DNA from 3 places in the Lysinibacillus sp. K60 genome. Region 3 is predicted to be linked to each of the others. Evidence: riboswitches for the same ligand, from Rfam matches in the RefSeq annotation. Region 3 holds a riboswitch; each other region holds the start of a gene.

Region 1 (5,549 bases), on a different contig from region 3:
TTGTAATTTTCAAGCCCTGGATCTCCTTCTACTTTAGAAATAAATAAAATCATAAACAGAAACCCGAGAATGACTAAATTAGCAATGATAGCTCCTCTAACATATGATCCTAAATGGAACTTTTTCATTTCTAAACGCATTAAATTAAGCATGAACAACGCCTCCATTGATTAGCTTTAAGAAATAATCCTCTAATGAACTTGTTTTTTTACTAATCTCTTCAATCTCAACGTCATGTTCAATTAATGCTCTTGATAGGCTTTGTTGGGATACAGTTGAGTCGTATATACGTATAGAGTTATCATCCATCAGCTTAAAATTAGTAATGTTTAATTCGTTTTCAATAATAAACGCTGCCTTTTTCCCATCACTTACGATCACTTCGGTATAATTGACCTGATCACGATTAATAGTATCCATTGCTACCTCAGTGATGAGCCTTCCATTCTTAATAACACCTATTGTATCGACCAATTGTTCTATTTCAGCCAAAATATGACTTGAGATAATAATGGTTATGCCGTACTCCTTACAAAGCATCTTGAAAAGCTCTCTTAACTCCTTTATTCCTACTGGGTCCAATCCATTAATTGGTTCGTCTAATATAAGTAACTCTGGCTTTGTAATAATGGCCCTTGCAATGCCTAATCTCTGCTTCATCCCTAGAGAAAAATCTTTAACCTGCTTATTCTCTGTATTCGTTAACTTTACTAAGTTAAGAACATGTGCAATTTCTTTCTTATCATAATAACCCATGTATTCACAATGTAATTCTAGGGTCTCACTAGCCGTTAATTTTTCATAAAAAATAGGATATTCAATAATTGTCCCCATTCTTTTTAGTATTTCATAGGATTTGTCGGTCAATTTCTCCCCTAATATTTCTACATCTCCACTTGTAGGCTTCGTTAGATTAGTTAGCATCTTCATAACAGTGGTTTTACCTGCACCATTGGGACCTAAAAATCCATAAATCTCTCCCTTCTTAACGTTCATATTGACAGCAGAAACAACTTCCTTTCCATCGTACACTTTCGTAAGCTGATTTGTTTTTACAATGTATGTCATGTAATTCGCTCCCTCAATTGTGACTAGCTTCATTATAAAAAATGAAACTCTCTATTTTATTACTGCATTCTTACAAATTTCTTAAGTAAAAAAGCCTGCAAAGCATTAAAGCTCTACAAGCACAACTGGATTCAATACATCATTCGTTTTAGCGAAATGGTAAAAGTAGTTTTTTCATTAGGAATACTCGATAACCGGATGGAGCCATTCATTATTTCTACTAGCCGCTTTGTAATCGTTAGTCCCAAACCACTGCCTTGAAAAGATTTATTTCGAGAATCCTCAAGTGTATACATCCTTTCAAATACGCTATCGATATGATATTCATCAATACCCTTGCCACAATCCCACACATCAATACCAATATTGGCTTCTTCATGTCTTACGGTAATTCCAATTACATTGCCATCTGCTCCATATGCAATAGCATTAGACAGTAGATTGTTTAGAACCCTATTTAATGCTTCTTCATTACCAAGGGCATACATGGGGCTTGCAGGAATATCAATATTAATATCTAATCCCATTGAAGTAACCAGATCGTAAAAAGACAAAATATTTTTACGGCATATTTCACTGACATTGATTTTAGTGATTGGGTAATCTGTATCTCCAGCCTCTAATTTCGCCAAGTCAAAAAATGTATGGATAATTTTTAACACTTCTAATGTTTTAGCATGTACACCTGTAAGTAATCGTTGGCGTTCTTCGTCACTCATCGCATTTTGAAGTTGAAGCATTTCAATATAGCCAAGTACAACGGTTAAAGGTGTTTTAAGATCATGCGAAATATTGGCCAACATCTTTTTCATGGAATTTTCCATTTTTCGATGTGTAGCCTGGATTTTTTGATGTTGATCTAGCAACGTATTCAGTTTAATAAGTAACTGTTGAATTTCTGAATTTGTAGTTGTTACTAGAATCTTTTCATACGTCTGTTCATTCACAATTACGTGTAGTTTACTATGAATGTATTGGATAGCGCGTTCTTGTTCCCTCTTGACTTTCCATTGAAAAATTAGGACCCCGATTAGCAATACAATTATTATTAATAGAAATATCATCATATTTTTATCCCTCAAACTTATAGCCGATTCCCCATAGAGTTTTAATATACTGAGGATTTGATGGATCATCTTCTATTTTTTCACGTAGTCTTCTAATATGTACATTTATAATATTTTCATCTCCGTAATAGGCATCTTTCCATATCATCTGATAAATTTGCTCTTTGGTAAAAACCCTGTGACGATTTGTCACAAACAATTTTAAAATGGAAAATTCCTTTGATGTCAGCTTTATCTCTTGTCCGCTCTTTGTTATTGAGAAATTAACGATATCTATCTTTAAATTATCAATTTCGAGGACCTCTTGCTTTTGTTCAGCTTGACTAGAGTATTTCGTAGCTCTTCTGATAACAGCCTTTACACGTGCTGAAAACTCCAGCATAGAAAAAGGTTTAGCAATATAATCATCTGCCCCCAATCCTAAGCCCAATGCTTTATCAACATCACTGTCTTTTGCAGACATAATAATGATAGGAAGTGCTGCCTGCTCTCTAATAATCTTTAATACTTCCAAACCATTTAATTTAGGAATCATAATATCTAAGATGACCAAATCAAAGGTATTTTGCAAACAATTATGTAATGCCTCTTCGCCATTAGTCGCTGTTGTGACATTGAAACCTTCCATCGTTAAGTAATTATCAACCATTTCACGAATGGCTTCATCGTCTTCTACCAGTAAGATATGTTTTTGCACTATCATGCACCTCTCCTATCAAAACCCAATTTCCATATGTATATTACATTACCATATTTATGATGTTTGATTAGAGAGATTTTGTTTATGAGTGTTGAAAAAAGAACTGCCCCATAAACCATCGCTCTTAGGTTTACAGAACAGCTCTATTATTTAATCTTCAACTTTTAAATCACAATCTTTAAGTGGAAGCATTTTTGTTTTGTGCTTTATTTTATAGCCCAACCATAATGCTAAAAATAATGGAATCCCAATATACGAAACAAGGATACCGTACCAATCAATCTTATCGCCTGTAAAGGCTGTGTAATTTTGTCCAATGACTACAATCATACAAACTGTAAAAGCAAATAGTGGTCCAAACGGATATAATTTGGCTTTATAAGGTAATAATCTTGGATCTAAGCCCTGTGCATCAAACGCTCGGCGGAAACGATAATGACTAAACGCAATACCTAGCCATGCAATAAAGCCAGACATTCCAGAAGCATTTAATAGCCAGATATAAACCACTCCATCGCCAAAGAAGGATGCCAAAAATGCTAAACAGCCTACAGCTAATGTTGCCATAAGTGCATAAATCGGAATACCTCTACGACTTAGCTTTGCAAAAAATTTAGGTGCATGTCCATCCACTGCTAATTGCCATAGCATACGAGAAGATGCATATAGTCCTGAATTTCCTGCTGACAGCATAGCCGTTAAAATAATGGCATTCATTAAAGAAGCAGCAAAGGCAATACCTAGACGGTCAAACACTAGTGTAAAGGGTGATACTGCGATATCTTCTGATAACAAACGTTCGTCTGTAAATGGAATCAACATCCCGATTGCACCAATCGCTAAAATATAAAACAAAAGAATACGCCAAAATACAGATTTAACAGCCTTCGGAATATTTTTACCAGGATTATCTGTTTCACCAGCTGTAATTCCTAGTAATTCTGTCCCTTGGAATGAAAATCCTGCAGCTAGGAAAATACCAAATGTAGCAAGGAAGCCACCATGGAATGGCCCATCACTAACAAAGAAATTAGTAAAACCTACAGGAGCCTGCCCACCTAAAATACCAAAAATCATTAGTAAGCTAATGATAATAAAAACAATAACCGTTGCTACTTTAATCATGGCAAACCAATATTCACTTTCACCATAACTTTTTACGGATAGTAAATTAAACGTCAATACAACAGCAATAAATAATACTGTCCAAAGTGCTGATGAGCTATCTGGGAACCAATATTTCATAATTAATGACACAGCAGCAATTTCGGCAGCAATGGTGATTGCCCAGTTATACCAGTAGTTCCAGCCTAATGCAAAGCCCAAAGCGGGATCTACAAATTTGGTTGCATACGTACTAAATGAACCTGATGATGGCATATAGGCAGCCATTTCCCCTAAGCTTGTCATTAAAAAATACACCATAATACCGATTAAAGCATAGGCAAGCAATGCTCCCCCAGGCCCTGCCTGAGCAATAGCACCTCCACTGGCTAAAAATAGCCCCGTACCAATTGTACCGCCTAAAGAAATCATTGTAATATGACGGCTTTTTAATTCTTTTTTCAGCTTCGGCGCTTTATGTCCGAGCTGATTTACTTTTATTTCACTCACGATATAGCTTCCTTCCTATTTATGAGGCAAAAAAATGCCATCACATATACACTGTGATGGCTACGTTAATCCTCAGTTTTTCCTACATGATAGCTCAACACGTTGTACAAACGTGACAGTTCTGTTCCTTTCGGAGACAGCCCCAGCATGAGGTTTTCAAGTCCCCTCACACTTCGGCAATATTTCCTTTCAGCTAATCTCATCAATGCTTGTCATTTCAATTAGCATACTTATAAATATCGCGACCTCTACCTCAATACAAACATGAGGCATATAATTATTAAATTTATGATGTTTATTATACTAACATAAGACCATAGACATTTCAATACCGCAAGAAATGTTCCGTATTTTATGAATCTTCTACTATTTTTAATAGTGTGATAAAGTGTTATAGTAGTTCAATTAGAATGGTTATTATTAGGGGGGATTTATTTTGACTACAAATGATCATACCACTAGTTATCCAAGTAAAAAAATTAGCTGGAAAGGAACAACCTTACTTTTAGTCTTTGGCGTTATCTTTATAGCCTCTACATTACGAATGCCACTAACTGTTGTTGGTCCAATTATATCCTTTATCCGTGAAGATCTTGGAATATCTAATGTAGTGGCTGGCTTTCTAACAACAATTCCATTGCTGGCTTTTGCTATTATATCTCCATTTGCACCAGTTGTAGCACGCAAACTAGGGCTTGAGCTAACATTATTTTTATCAACTTTTCTCTTGGCCTTAGGAATTGTCCTACGTTCACTTGGTACGACAGAATTACTTCTATTGGGTACTGTGTTAATTGGCGTAGCCATTTCTTTTGGAAATGTACTAATTCCAGGATTATTAAAATTGAAATTTCCATATCATGTGGGTTTATTAATGGCCTTTTTCACCATGTCCATGAATTTTACTGCTGGCCTTGGAGCTGGTATTAGCTATCCGATAGCTAATTCATCGTTAGGCTGGCAAGGTGCGCTTTCCATTGCACTCATACTCGTTCTAATTACAATCCTAATTTGGATACCTCAACTAAAGTCAAATTACCCAGAACCAGTTACTACATCTAAAAAGACCAGTACACCTTTATGGAAATCACCTGTTACTT
Region 2 (5,549 bases), on a different contig from region 3:
AATCTGGCCTAGTTATCCTTTTACCTCATGGTTATGAAGGTCAAGGTCCAGAGCACTCTTCAAGCCGTATGGAACGCTATTTACAAATGTCAGCTGAAAATAATTGGTTTGTAGCGAACTGTTCAAATGCAGGAAACTACTACCACTTATTACGCCGTCAAGCAGCATTATTAGGTACAGAAGGGGTACGTCCACTTGTAGTCGTATCACCAAAATCATTATTACGTCACCCACTAGCTGCGGCGAATGCTGAGCAATTAGCAAATGGTTCATTCCAAGAAGTGATCGAACAACCAGGCTTAGGGGCTAAACCAGAAGCTGTAGAGCGTATCGTTTTAGGTACAGGTAAAGTGATGATCGACTTAGCAGAGCGCGTGAAAGACGGCGAAGGCTTCGATCACCTACACATTATTCGTGTAGAACAACTTTACCCATTCCCAAAAGAGCAAGTTGCTGGTATCATTGCTAAGTATCCTAATGCAAAAGAGATTGTTTGGGTACAGGAAGAACCTAAAAACCAAGGCTCATGGAATTATGCATTAGAAACATTATACGAACTTTCAGAAGGTAAAAAACTTCGCTATGTAGGCCGTCCTGCAATGAGCTCAACTTCTGAAGGGGATGCAGATTCTCATAAAGCAGCACAAGCAGCTCTTATTGAAGAAGCGGTTGCTGAGCCAGTAAAGGTTAAATAATCATATATCAATTTTTGAAACCGGGCTACTTGCCCTTAAGCAGTAGCCCTTCTATGTGCGTCATGCACGTTAATCAAAGGAGGAAATGAAAGTGGCTGAAATTAAAGTCCCTGAATTAGCAGAATCGATTACAGAAGGTAGTATCGCACAGTGGGTAAAAAAAGTGGGCGATCGCGTTGAAAAAGGTGAATTCATCGTTGAACTTGAAACAGATAAAGTAAACGCTGAGATCATTTCTGAAGAAGCAGGTGTATTAACACAAATTTTAGCTGAAGAAGGCGATACTGTACTAGTTGGTCAAGTTATCGCAGTAGTAGAAGCAGGCGAAGGCGCAGCAGCAGCTCCAGCGGCAGCACCAACTGAGGCAGCACCTGCACCTGCAGCGCCACAAGCAGCACCTGCACCAGTTGCAGCAGCTCCAGTAGTAGAAGAAACTTCTGGTGAGCGTGTAGTTGCATCTCCAGCAGCACGTCGTCTTGCACGTGAAAAAGGTATTGACCTTGCAGCGGTATCTCCAGTAGATCCACAAGGACGTGTACGTGTACAAGATGTAGCAGCTCACGGTACAGCACCAGCTGTAACGCCAGCAGCAGCACCTACATCCGTAGCAACTTCAGGTGGCCCAGTAGTATTCACACCAGCAGCTAATTCTGACCGTGTAACAATTGAAAAAATGAGCCGTCGTCGCCAAACAATTGCAAAACGTTTATTAGAAGTTAAACAATCAACAGCAATGTTAACAACATTCAACGAAATTGACATGACAAACATCATGGCACTTCGTAAACGTAAACAAGAAGAGTTTGTAAAAGCAAACGACATCAAACTTGGTTTCATGTCATTCTTCACTAAAGCTGTTGTTGCAGCACTGAAAAAATACCCATACGTAAACGCTCAAATCTCTGGCGATGAAATTCATTTAAATAACTTCTTTGATATCGGTATTGCTGTATCAACTGAAGAAGGTTTAGTCGTACCAGTTGTACGCGATGCAAATAGTAAAAACTTTGCAGAAATCGAAAAAGATATCGCTAACTTAGCGACAAAAGCTCGTGATAAAAAATTAGGCTTAAATGACATGGCTGGTGGATCATTCACAATCACAAATGGTGGTGTATTCGGTTCATTAATGTCAACACCAATTATGAACGGTACGCAAGCTGGTATTTTAGGTATGCACTCAATTGTAAACCGTCCAGTTGCAGTAAATGGTGAAGTTCAAATCCGTCCAATGATGTATGTAGCACTTTCATACGACCACCGTATCATCGATGGTAAAGATTCTGTAGGATTCTTAAAAACAGTTAAAGAATTAATCGAAAATCCTGAAGATTTATTATTAAATTCATAATGCCATTAAACCCTGCGAACAATGTTCAGCAGGGTTTTTTGTATGATAAAAGGAATTGACCGATTCTATGCTTGAATGAGTACGAATGTTATATCGTTTAGAGGAGCAAAGAAAGAAAAAACGCGACTTTTCTCACATAGAGAACATACTCTATAATAAATATTTGTTGTAATTTTCAGAAATATCAACAAAAGTTCAACGATTTAAAGTGGAAGCAGAACGCATAATATCCTAATATTGTCATTAGTCAGAAAAATGTTAAAATCGTCTTGACGAACATATTAGTTTTATAGTAGTATCAAAATATCAATTAAATAAACAAACCTCACGAATTGTTACCAGTGAGGTAGAGGCGCGGTATTTATTAGTTCATTGTTGAGTAAAAGCAAGCGAAGACGCAATGAAGAAGGAAATATCGCCGAAGTATAAAAGGAGCTCGTACTTTTATACTGGGTCTGCAGTGAATAAGTGCAGGACTGTCCTAGTAAATGGATTTCCAGATTTACTAGGTTGTGCTATCTCGGAAACATGGAAATTATAGTGAGGATTTGGGCAACTGTCATAAAAGGTAAGACCTAAGTTCAATAAACTTAGGTCTTTTTTAGTACAGTTGTCTTATTTTTTTACAGAAAAGGGGAGTTTTTCATGAAAAGAAAATGGTTGTTAGTAATGATCTCTATCATGACGGCAATTGTGCTAGCTGCATGTGGCACAAGCGACAAAAAAGAGGGCGGTTCAAGTGATGCTGGAACTGACAAAGAAGAAGGCGGCGGTGAATTCCGAATTGGCATGGAGGCTGGCTACCCACCGTTCAACTGGACACAGCAAGACGATGCGAATGGCGCAGTGAAAATTGCGGATAATGCAGAATATGCAGGTGGCTATGATGTACAAATGGCAAAGAAAATCGCTGAAGGTTTAGGCAAAGAGTTAGTCATTGTTAAAATGGAGTGGGACGGATTAGTTCCAGCGCTACAATCGAACAAAATTGATGCAATTATTGCAGGTATGTCACCAACAGAAGAACGTAAGAAAACAATTGATTTTACAGAAAACTATTATACTTCTGATTTTGTTATGGTTATTAAAAAAGGTAGCAAATATGAAGGCGCAAAATCGATTCAAGACTTCTCAGGTGCTAAAATTACATCACAATTAAATACATCAAACTACACAGTTATCGATCAAATTAAAGGCGTAGAAAAGCAAACGGCAATGGAGAGCTTCCCAGCAATGCGTGTGGCACTAGAAGCAGGTAAAATTGATGGCTATGTAGCTGAACGTCCAGAGGGCATTTCCGCTTCTGCAGCCAACGATAAATTCACATATGTAGCATTTGAAGAAGGCTTTGATACAGACCTATCAAATACTTCAATTGCTGTAGGCTTACGTAAAGATGACGCAAATCGTGAAAAAATCAATGAAATCCTAAAAGGCATTTCAGAAGATGATCGTCAAGCCATTATGGAAGAAGCTATTTCTCAACAGCCCGCAGCACAATAATGATAGGGCACGGACTAGCAATTAGTCCGTGCATGATCATTTCATCATTATCAAAATGAGAACCTCTCTACATAATGATAATGTCCTAGCGTGACAAATCATAGAATAGTAGAAAGAGCTAGGACACAAAAGAAATAAACGAGCAAGATGACATTGTTAGGAGGAACATCATGAGTCTTGAATGGATACTTTCAATTATTGAAAACAACTGGCAAATGTTTTTACGAGGTGCGTATTATACGTTACTGATTTCGAGTATTAGTACAATTATTGGTGCATTTATCGGATTTTTCATCGGAATTATGCATACGATTCCAGTTCGTAAAAAAGGTGTGAAATTTTATAGCTTAAAGCTCATTAATTTTATACTAACATGCTATGTTGAATTTTTCCGTGGTACACCAATGATTGTACAAGCTATGGTTGTCTACTACGGATTAGATATCGCATTCGGTATCGATATGCACTTTATTACAGCAGGTATTTTAGTCGTTTCCCTCAATACAGGGGCCTATATGGCAGAAATTGTTCGTGGCGGTATTGTATCTATTGATAATGGTCAATACGAGGCAGCATCAGCAATTGGCATGAATCACTTCCAAATTATGCTTCATGTAGTTTTACCACAAGTAGCGCGTAATGTTTTACCAGCAACAGGTAACCAATTAATCATGAATATTAAAGATACAGCCGTATTAAATGTCATTGGAGTAACGGAATTATTCTTCCAAACAAAATCAATTTCGGGTAACAACTTCCGTTATTTCGAATCATTCTTCGTTGCATGTGTTCTTTATTTCATCATGACATTTACCGCATCTCGCATCCTTCTTTATGTTGAAAAACGTCTAGATGGTCCTGATGCCTATCAAAAAGAACAAAAAGAAGCTGTATAGGGGGACGCACAAATGGCAGTCATTAAAATCGAACATTTAAGTAAATCATTTGGACGTAACCAAGTGTTAAAAGATGTGAATTTCCAAGTGGAAAAAGGAGAGGTAGTTTGTTTAATTGGCTCCTCTGGCTCTGGTAAATCCACATTGCTTCGTTGCATAAATTTATTAGAAACGCCAAGTGGCGGTCAAATTATTTATAAAGGGGAAGACATCCTAGATGAAAAGCACAATATTCAAGAATATCGTACACATTTAGGCATGGTGTTCCAGCAGTTCAATTTATTTAACAACCACAATGTCATAAGTAATTGCACAGTGGGCCAAATCAAAGTGTTAAAACGTTCGAAAAAAGAAGCAGAAGAAACGGCGCTTAAATACTTGAAAATCGTTGGCATGGATCAATATGTGAATGCCAAGCCTCGTCAACTCTCAGGCGGACAAAAGCAGCGCGTGGCCATCGCTCGTGCCTTATCAATGAATCCTGATGTTATGCTATTCGATGAGCCAACATCCGCATTAGACCCAGAAATGGTGGGTGAGGTGTTAAAGGTAATGCGTCAGCTAGCAAACGAGGGCAATACGATGCTCATTGTGACACATGAGATGGAATTTGCCAAAGAAGTAGCAGATCGTGTTGTCTTTATGGATAAGGGTGTAATTGTGGAGGAGGGCCCTCCAGCACAAGTATTAGTCAATCCACAACATGAACGTACGAAGGAATTTTTAAAGCGTACATTAAAATAAGCACAAAAAAGTGAGTCCAACCTGTTGGACTCACTTATTTTCTAGAATTCCATTCTGCATAAAGTACAAAGCAGATTGCGAATGCTACAGCAATGATAAAAAACCATTGCGGTACTCCACCAAAACTCATCATAACACCTCAAATATTCATTTTTTTGGATAGAATAGGTATAGTATTTCTTTTTTCTCCACAAAAGACCAAAAATATTATAAAATAAACAATAGACATTAGCTTTTGCTAGTAAAGAGAGGTAGAGAGAATATGTTACATTTAAAATGGAAAGATGCGCCAACATTACGAACGGTTACTTGCAAACATACAAATGCATCGAAATACTTAGTATCAAACGTATTAACTGT
Region 3 (5,549 bases):
CTTGCCATTATTTCATCAATGAATTCAGGACTGTATGGTTCATCACGCGTACTATATACACAGGCTGTAGATGGACGTGTGCCTAAAATCTTTGCTTATTTATCGAAACGAAAAGTACCAGTATATGCTATTTTAATGTGTACTTTAGCGATGTATTTAGGGGTCATTTTATCTTTATATGCGGGAAGCAAAACCTTTGATTTTCTAATGGGATCACTTGGTTATACTGTGTTATTTATTTGGTTAATTATTGCGATTGCACATTTAAAATCACGTAAAAAACAAGCAGAACACACAAGTGCCTATGAAGTTAAATGGTTCCCTTATACTACTTGGGTAGCTATACTGGCATTAAGTGCGATTCTCATCGGGATTATTTTTACCACATCGATAATCGTGACAGGCATTACGTTAGCTATTTACCTTTTTATTACGTTAACCTATGTATTGAAAGGTCGTTATCAAGCCAATTAATGACTGTGTATTGATTTTTCGACACAGATTTGCATAAAAAATACATTGTAGGCAGATTGTTCGCTCAAGTGAATTTATCCATGCTATACTACAATCATAGTAAGCTTAAGGAGGATTTCAAATGGCAATTGTACATGCAACAGATGCTACGTTCCAAGATGATATTAAAGAAGGGTTAGTACTAGTAGACTTTTGGGCTGCTTGGTGCGGACCATGTAAAATGATTGGGCCAGTTCTTGAAGAAATGGACGCAGCAGGTAGTGCGGCTAAAATTGTAAAAGTTGACGTTGACAATAACCAAGGTACTGCAGCTCAGTATCAAATTATGTCAATCCCATCTTTACTATTATTTAAAGATGGAGAATTAGTTGACAAAACAGTAGGCTTCCAACCAAAAGAAGCTTTAGAAGCATTTATCGCAAAACATGCGTAATGAATGAAGTTCACAAAGCCGAGCCATCAATTGATGTGTTCGGCTTTTTTTCGTTATATAATATAGAAAATAACTAACATTATTCTAATGAGGGGAATTTTTACGTAGGGGGGCAGGTAGGTAATGAACGATTTAATAAAGCGGAAACTGGATATTTTACCAGATCAACCTGGCTGCTATTTGATGAAGGATCGACAAGGGACTATCATTTATGTCGGTAAAGCAAAAGTTCTGAAAAACCGTGTACGATCTTATTTTACTGGAACACATGAAGGGAAAACGCAAAGGCTTGTAGGTGAAATAGAAGATTTTGAGTATATTGTGACGTCTTCAAATATTGAAGCACTTATTTTAGAGCTGAATCTCATCAAATTACATGATCCAAAATATAATGTCATGTTAACGGATGATAAGACCTATCCATATTTAAAAATTACGAATGAAAAACATCCTCGTCTGATTACGACAAGGAAGGTAAAAAAGGATAAGGCTAAATATTTTGGCCCTTATCCGAATGCCTATGCAGCAAGTGAAACGAAAAAGCTATTGGATCGATTGTATCCGCTGCGCAAATGTGTTCAATTACCTTCCAAGGTCTGCTTGTACTATCACATGGGTCAATGCTTAGCACCTTGTGTGAAGGAAATTGATGGTCAGGTTTATCAAGAAATGATTGAGGATATGACGAAGTTTTTAAATGGTGGTGTGGAGGCAGTCAAAAAAGAGCTTGAAGTTAAAATGCTAGTAGCTGCAGAAAACCTGGAATTTGAACGAGCGAAGGAATTCCGAGACCAAATTGCCCATATTGATACGGTTATGCAGAAACAAAAAATAGTTTCAAGTGATACAACAAATCGAGATGTATTTGGCTATGCTGTTGAAAAAGGATGGATGTGTGTTCAGGTTTTCTTTGTGCGCCAAGGAAAGCTGATTGAGCGTGATGTCTCAATTTTCCCCATCTATCAAGATGCAGAGGAAGAATTTTTAACATTTGTTGGGCGCTTTTATGAAAAGCCAGAGCATATTAAGCCAAAAGAAATTTTTATTCCACAAGCCATTGATGCAGCTATCTTAACAGAATTATTAGAAATTAAAGTGCTCACACCGAAAAGAGGTCAAAAGAAGGAATTGGTTGAATTAGCTACCAAAAATGCTGAAATTGCTGTGGCAGCTAAATTCCAGCTAATAGAGCGTCAGGAAGAACGTACGATTGGTGCTTGTGAGGCACTTGGTGAAGCAATGGGTATTAGTGTACCTTTACGAATTGAAGCTTTTGATAATAGTCATATGCATGGAACGGATGCAGTGTCTGCTATGGTTGTTTTCATTGATGGGAAGCCTGCAAAAAAGGAGTACCGAAAATATAAAACGCGTACAGCAGCCAAGCATGATGATTACGGTGCAATGCAAGAGGTTATACGTCGTCGTTATATACGTGTTTTAAAGGAAGGACTACCATTACCAGATCTAGTCTTAATTGATGGTGGTAAGGGACAAATGGAAGTAGCCCGTGAAGTACTAGAAGATGAGCTTGGTCTTGTTATACCGATTGCTGGTTTAGCCAAGGATGATAAGCATAATACATCTCAGCTATTGTTTGGTGATCCACCAGAAGTGATTAGCTTAAAACGTACAAGTGATGGCTTTTATTTATTACAACGAATTCAAGACGAAGTCCATCGCTTTGCTATTACCTTCTTGCGTCAACAGCATGAGAAGCATGCCATTCAATCTGTATTAGATCATATTGAAGGGGTAGGACCAAAACGAAAGCAACAGCTGCTTAAACATTTTGGTTCAGTCAAAAAAATTCGAGAGGCGAGCGAGCTAGCATTACAGGAGGCTGGGATGCCTGCTAATTTAGCAAGCCAAATTTTTAGCTATTTTCAGCACCAATCATTGTCAAAGGAATAGGCATGTGCTATGGTTATAAATAACATTGTTTTCAATGTTATGGAGAGCCAACTGTGTAACTAGTTTGTTTACGCTAAGGCTTAATGAATTGAATACATTCACTTTAAAGTGATGATAGAGGTGCAAGATTCAAGAGTAACACGATGGAGGATGGACAAGTCCAGAGATATTGTGTGAAAGGGGAGCTTGCCGAAGTACAGTATTGTTGTTCCATTGCTGTACTGGTTTTGCATTTAAGAAATGTAAGACTGTCGATTCTAAACGTTTCGGAGAGCTATCACACATGCGCAAGTTACGATTATTGTACATGTTATAGGCAGCTTTCACGTTATGTGAAGGCTGCCTTTTAGTTTTCTAGAAACTGTTTTACCCCCCATAATTTGGTGAAATACATGAACTGGAAGGGAGAACGAAAGAAATGGCTAAAATCGTGATGAAGTTTGGAGGAGCTGCATTAGCTTCTACTGAACAAATCCAAGAGGCTGCTAGGAAAGCGATTGCTGAAAAGGACAAAGGATTGGATGTAGTAGTGGTCGTTGCAGCAATGGGACACACTGTGAAAGAGATGAAAATGATGGTACACCAACTAACTGACGATGTGTCGAGAAGAGAATTAGATGCAGTGTTGTCAACTGGCTCTCAATTATCTAGTGCTTTATTTGCCATCGCTTTGCAGGAAGCAGGCTATGAGGCTGTGTCTCTAACGGGATGGCAAGCTGGTATACATACGGATGGTATGTATCGGCATGCTCGTATCGACTATATAGATATTAATCGAATGGAAGAACACTTTGCACAGGGACAAATTGTGGTTATTGCTGGAGAACAAGGGATTGACGAAGAGCACAATATCACCATGCTTGGGAAAGGTGGAGCTGAAACAGCTGCTGTTGCACTTGCCATAGCATTGGAAGCGGAGAGAGTAGATATGTATACAAATGTGGATGGTGTTTATACAGCAGATCCACGATATGTTACAAATGCCCAAAAGCTACAGGAAATTTCCTATGATGAAATGTTGGAGTTATCTAATTTAGGGTCTCATATCATACATCCTCGTGCGGTGGAGTTAGCGAAAAAATTTCAAATGCCTGTTATTATACGCTCCAGTTTAATAGAATCAGTAGGCACTTTATTGAAGGAGGAAGTGGAAATGGAAAAAAATTCAGTCGTTCGTGGTGTTGCATTTGAATCAGATATTATTCGTTTAACAGTAGGGTATGATGCTTTTTCCAATGCTTCATTAGCAGATATATTTATGGTGCTTGCAGAGAACCGTATTAATGTTGATATTATTGTCCAAGCCATTATTGATGGGTTGAAGCCAACTGTATCGTTTTCCATTTTAAAAGAGGAATTTGCGGAAGCATTACGTGTTTTAGAGGATAGTAAATTATCACTCGGATTTAGTTTTGCTGACTTCGAAATTGGACTAGCAAAAGTTTCTATTATTGGTTCAGGCATGGCTTCCAATCCAGGCGTTGCCGCTCGTATGTTTGATCGGTTACGTCGCGAAAATATCCCTGTAAAAATGGTTAGTACTTCTGAAATAAAAGTGTCCGTTGTTGTACCACAGGATGATATGATCCAAGCAGCTAATGCTCTCCATGATGAGTTTAATTTAGAGCAAGCACTTTACATATAATAATAGAAGAAACAGCATTTTATGTAATTGACCGAAATAAAAGGAAGAAAAAAGAAGGATTGTCATCCCATTCTTTAATGGGAGACAATCCTTTTTAATTATTCTGAGGGAATGGTATTCATAATACGTTCTTTAACGTCCCATTTGACTGTAAACATGACGTATTGTTGCTTTTCCCGTTTTTCACTATAGCATTCTGTCAGGTAGCCTTTAGCTAGTTGAATTTGCTCTGCTATAAATCCTGCTTCAAGTTTAAAGCTACGCTGCTTTATTTGCAGAATTTCAGGGTCATTTGTCAACTGGAAAATACGTCCATCTTTTGATTCCTTTATGAGTTCTAATGTACCCCAGCAGGCATCTGCGAAAAATGCGATAAGTTCATCTTGACTTTTACATGGGAACTTGCGAGCAAGCTCTTTACCTGCCCAATAAAGGACGTCATCTTCATGTTTACCGAGTATAGAAGATAGAATATGATCACGAATGATCTCATAGCCAAATGATGAGATTGTAGGAGATGGAGTGTTTAACATTGTTATCCTTCTTTCTTAGAATTTTCTTAAAATTTAACGGTAATAAAGTAATGATAGATTTTTCGAGAAAAAACGACGCATCATGTACTAGATTAGTTCTTTAATAAGCTCTATGAAAAACTCCGAGTTGCCTTGACGCTCGTAGCTCTTGAGAGTACAATAAACATGTCATAATATTGTACCATGATGAAATACACAGTCAATGAAGTATCATTTACAAAATGATGACTTCTTTTGTTGTGCTATTTTAAGTACTAAGGGGGGTAACAGTCTTGTCGAAAGATCGAGAGTTTTTATGGCGTCGCTTACATTCTCTACTTGGGATCATTCCAGTAGGTCTGTTTTTAACGATGCACCTGTTCATTAACTTTACAGCAACAGGCGGGGCAGAAAGTTACAACGATGCTACCGCAGTAATGGAAAAGATTCCATTCCTTATCCTAGTTGAATGGATTGTCATCTATATTCCATTAATGTTCCACGCATTCTATGGTGTCTACATTGCATTCACTGCTACACCAAACACAGGACGTTTCAGCACGTACCGTAA

The links. A riboswitch is a leader RNA that binds a small molecule or an ion and turns the genes downstream of it on or off. The one in region 3 is predicted to bind lysine.
Positions count from the first base shown of each region.
Region 1: another riboswitch for lysine. It lies ahead of HCH28_RS23540 (amino acid permease); the one in region 3 lies ahead of HCH28_RS10800 (aspartate kinase).
Region 2: another riboswitch for lysine. It lies ahead of HCH28_RS16135 (transporter substrate-binding domain-containing protein); the one in region 3 lies ahead of HCH28_RS10800 (aspartate kinase).

Region 1 covers NZ_JAASJR010000018.1:4,371-9,919, reverse strand. The annotation lists gene HCH28_RS23560 (ABC transporter permease) at 1-152, opposite strand, end outside; gene HCH28_RS23555 (ABC transporter ATP-binding protein) at 145-1,068, opposite strand; gene HCH28_RS23550 (sensor histidine kinase) at 1,200-2,135, opposite strand; gene HCH28_RS23545 (response regulator transcription factor) at 2,140-2,832, opposite strand; gene HCH28_RS23540 (amino acid permease) at 2,986-4,449, opposite strand; lysine riboswitch at 4,532-4,708, opposite strand; gene HCH28_RS23535 (CynX/NimT family MFS transporter) at 4,886-5,549, shown strand, end outside.
Region 2 covers NZ_JAASJR010000007.1:129,747-135,295, reverse strand. The annotation lists gene HCH28_RS16145 (2-oxoglutarate dehydrogenase E1 component) at 1-695, shown strand, start outside; gene odhB (2-oxoglutarate dehydrogenase complex dihydrolipoyllysine-residue succinyltransferase) at 787-2,046, shown strand; lysine riboswitch at 2,386-2,572, shown strand; gene HCH28_RS16135 (transporter substrate-binding domain-containing protein) at 2,692-3,549, shown strand; gene HCH28_RS16130 (amino acid ABC transporter permease) at 3,720-4,445, shown strand; gene HCH28_RS16125 (amino acid ABC transporter ATP-binding protein) at 4,458-5,189, shown strand; gene HCH28_RS16120 (DUF6501 family protein) at 5,452-5,549, shown strand, end outside.
Region 3 covers NZ_JAASJR010000004.1:90,289-95,837, reverse strand. The annotation lists gene HCH28_RS10815 (amino acid permease) at 1-474, shown strand, start outside; gene trxA (thioredoxin) at 596-907, shown strand; gene uvrC (excinuclease ABC subunit UvrC) at 1,031-2,821, shown strand; lysine riboswitch at 2,929-3,106, shown strand; gene HCH28_RS10800 (aspartate kinase) at 3,240-4,466, shown strand; gene HCH28_RS10795 (YslB family protein) at 4,565-4,999, opposite strand; gene HCH28_RS10790 (succinate dehydrogenase cytochrome b558 subunit) at 5,272-5,549, shown strand, end outside.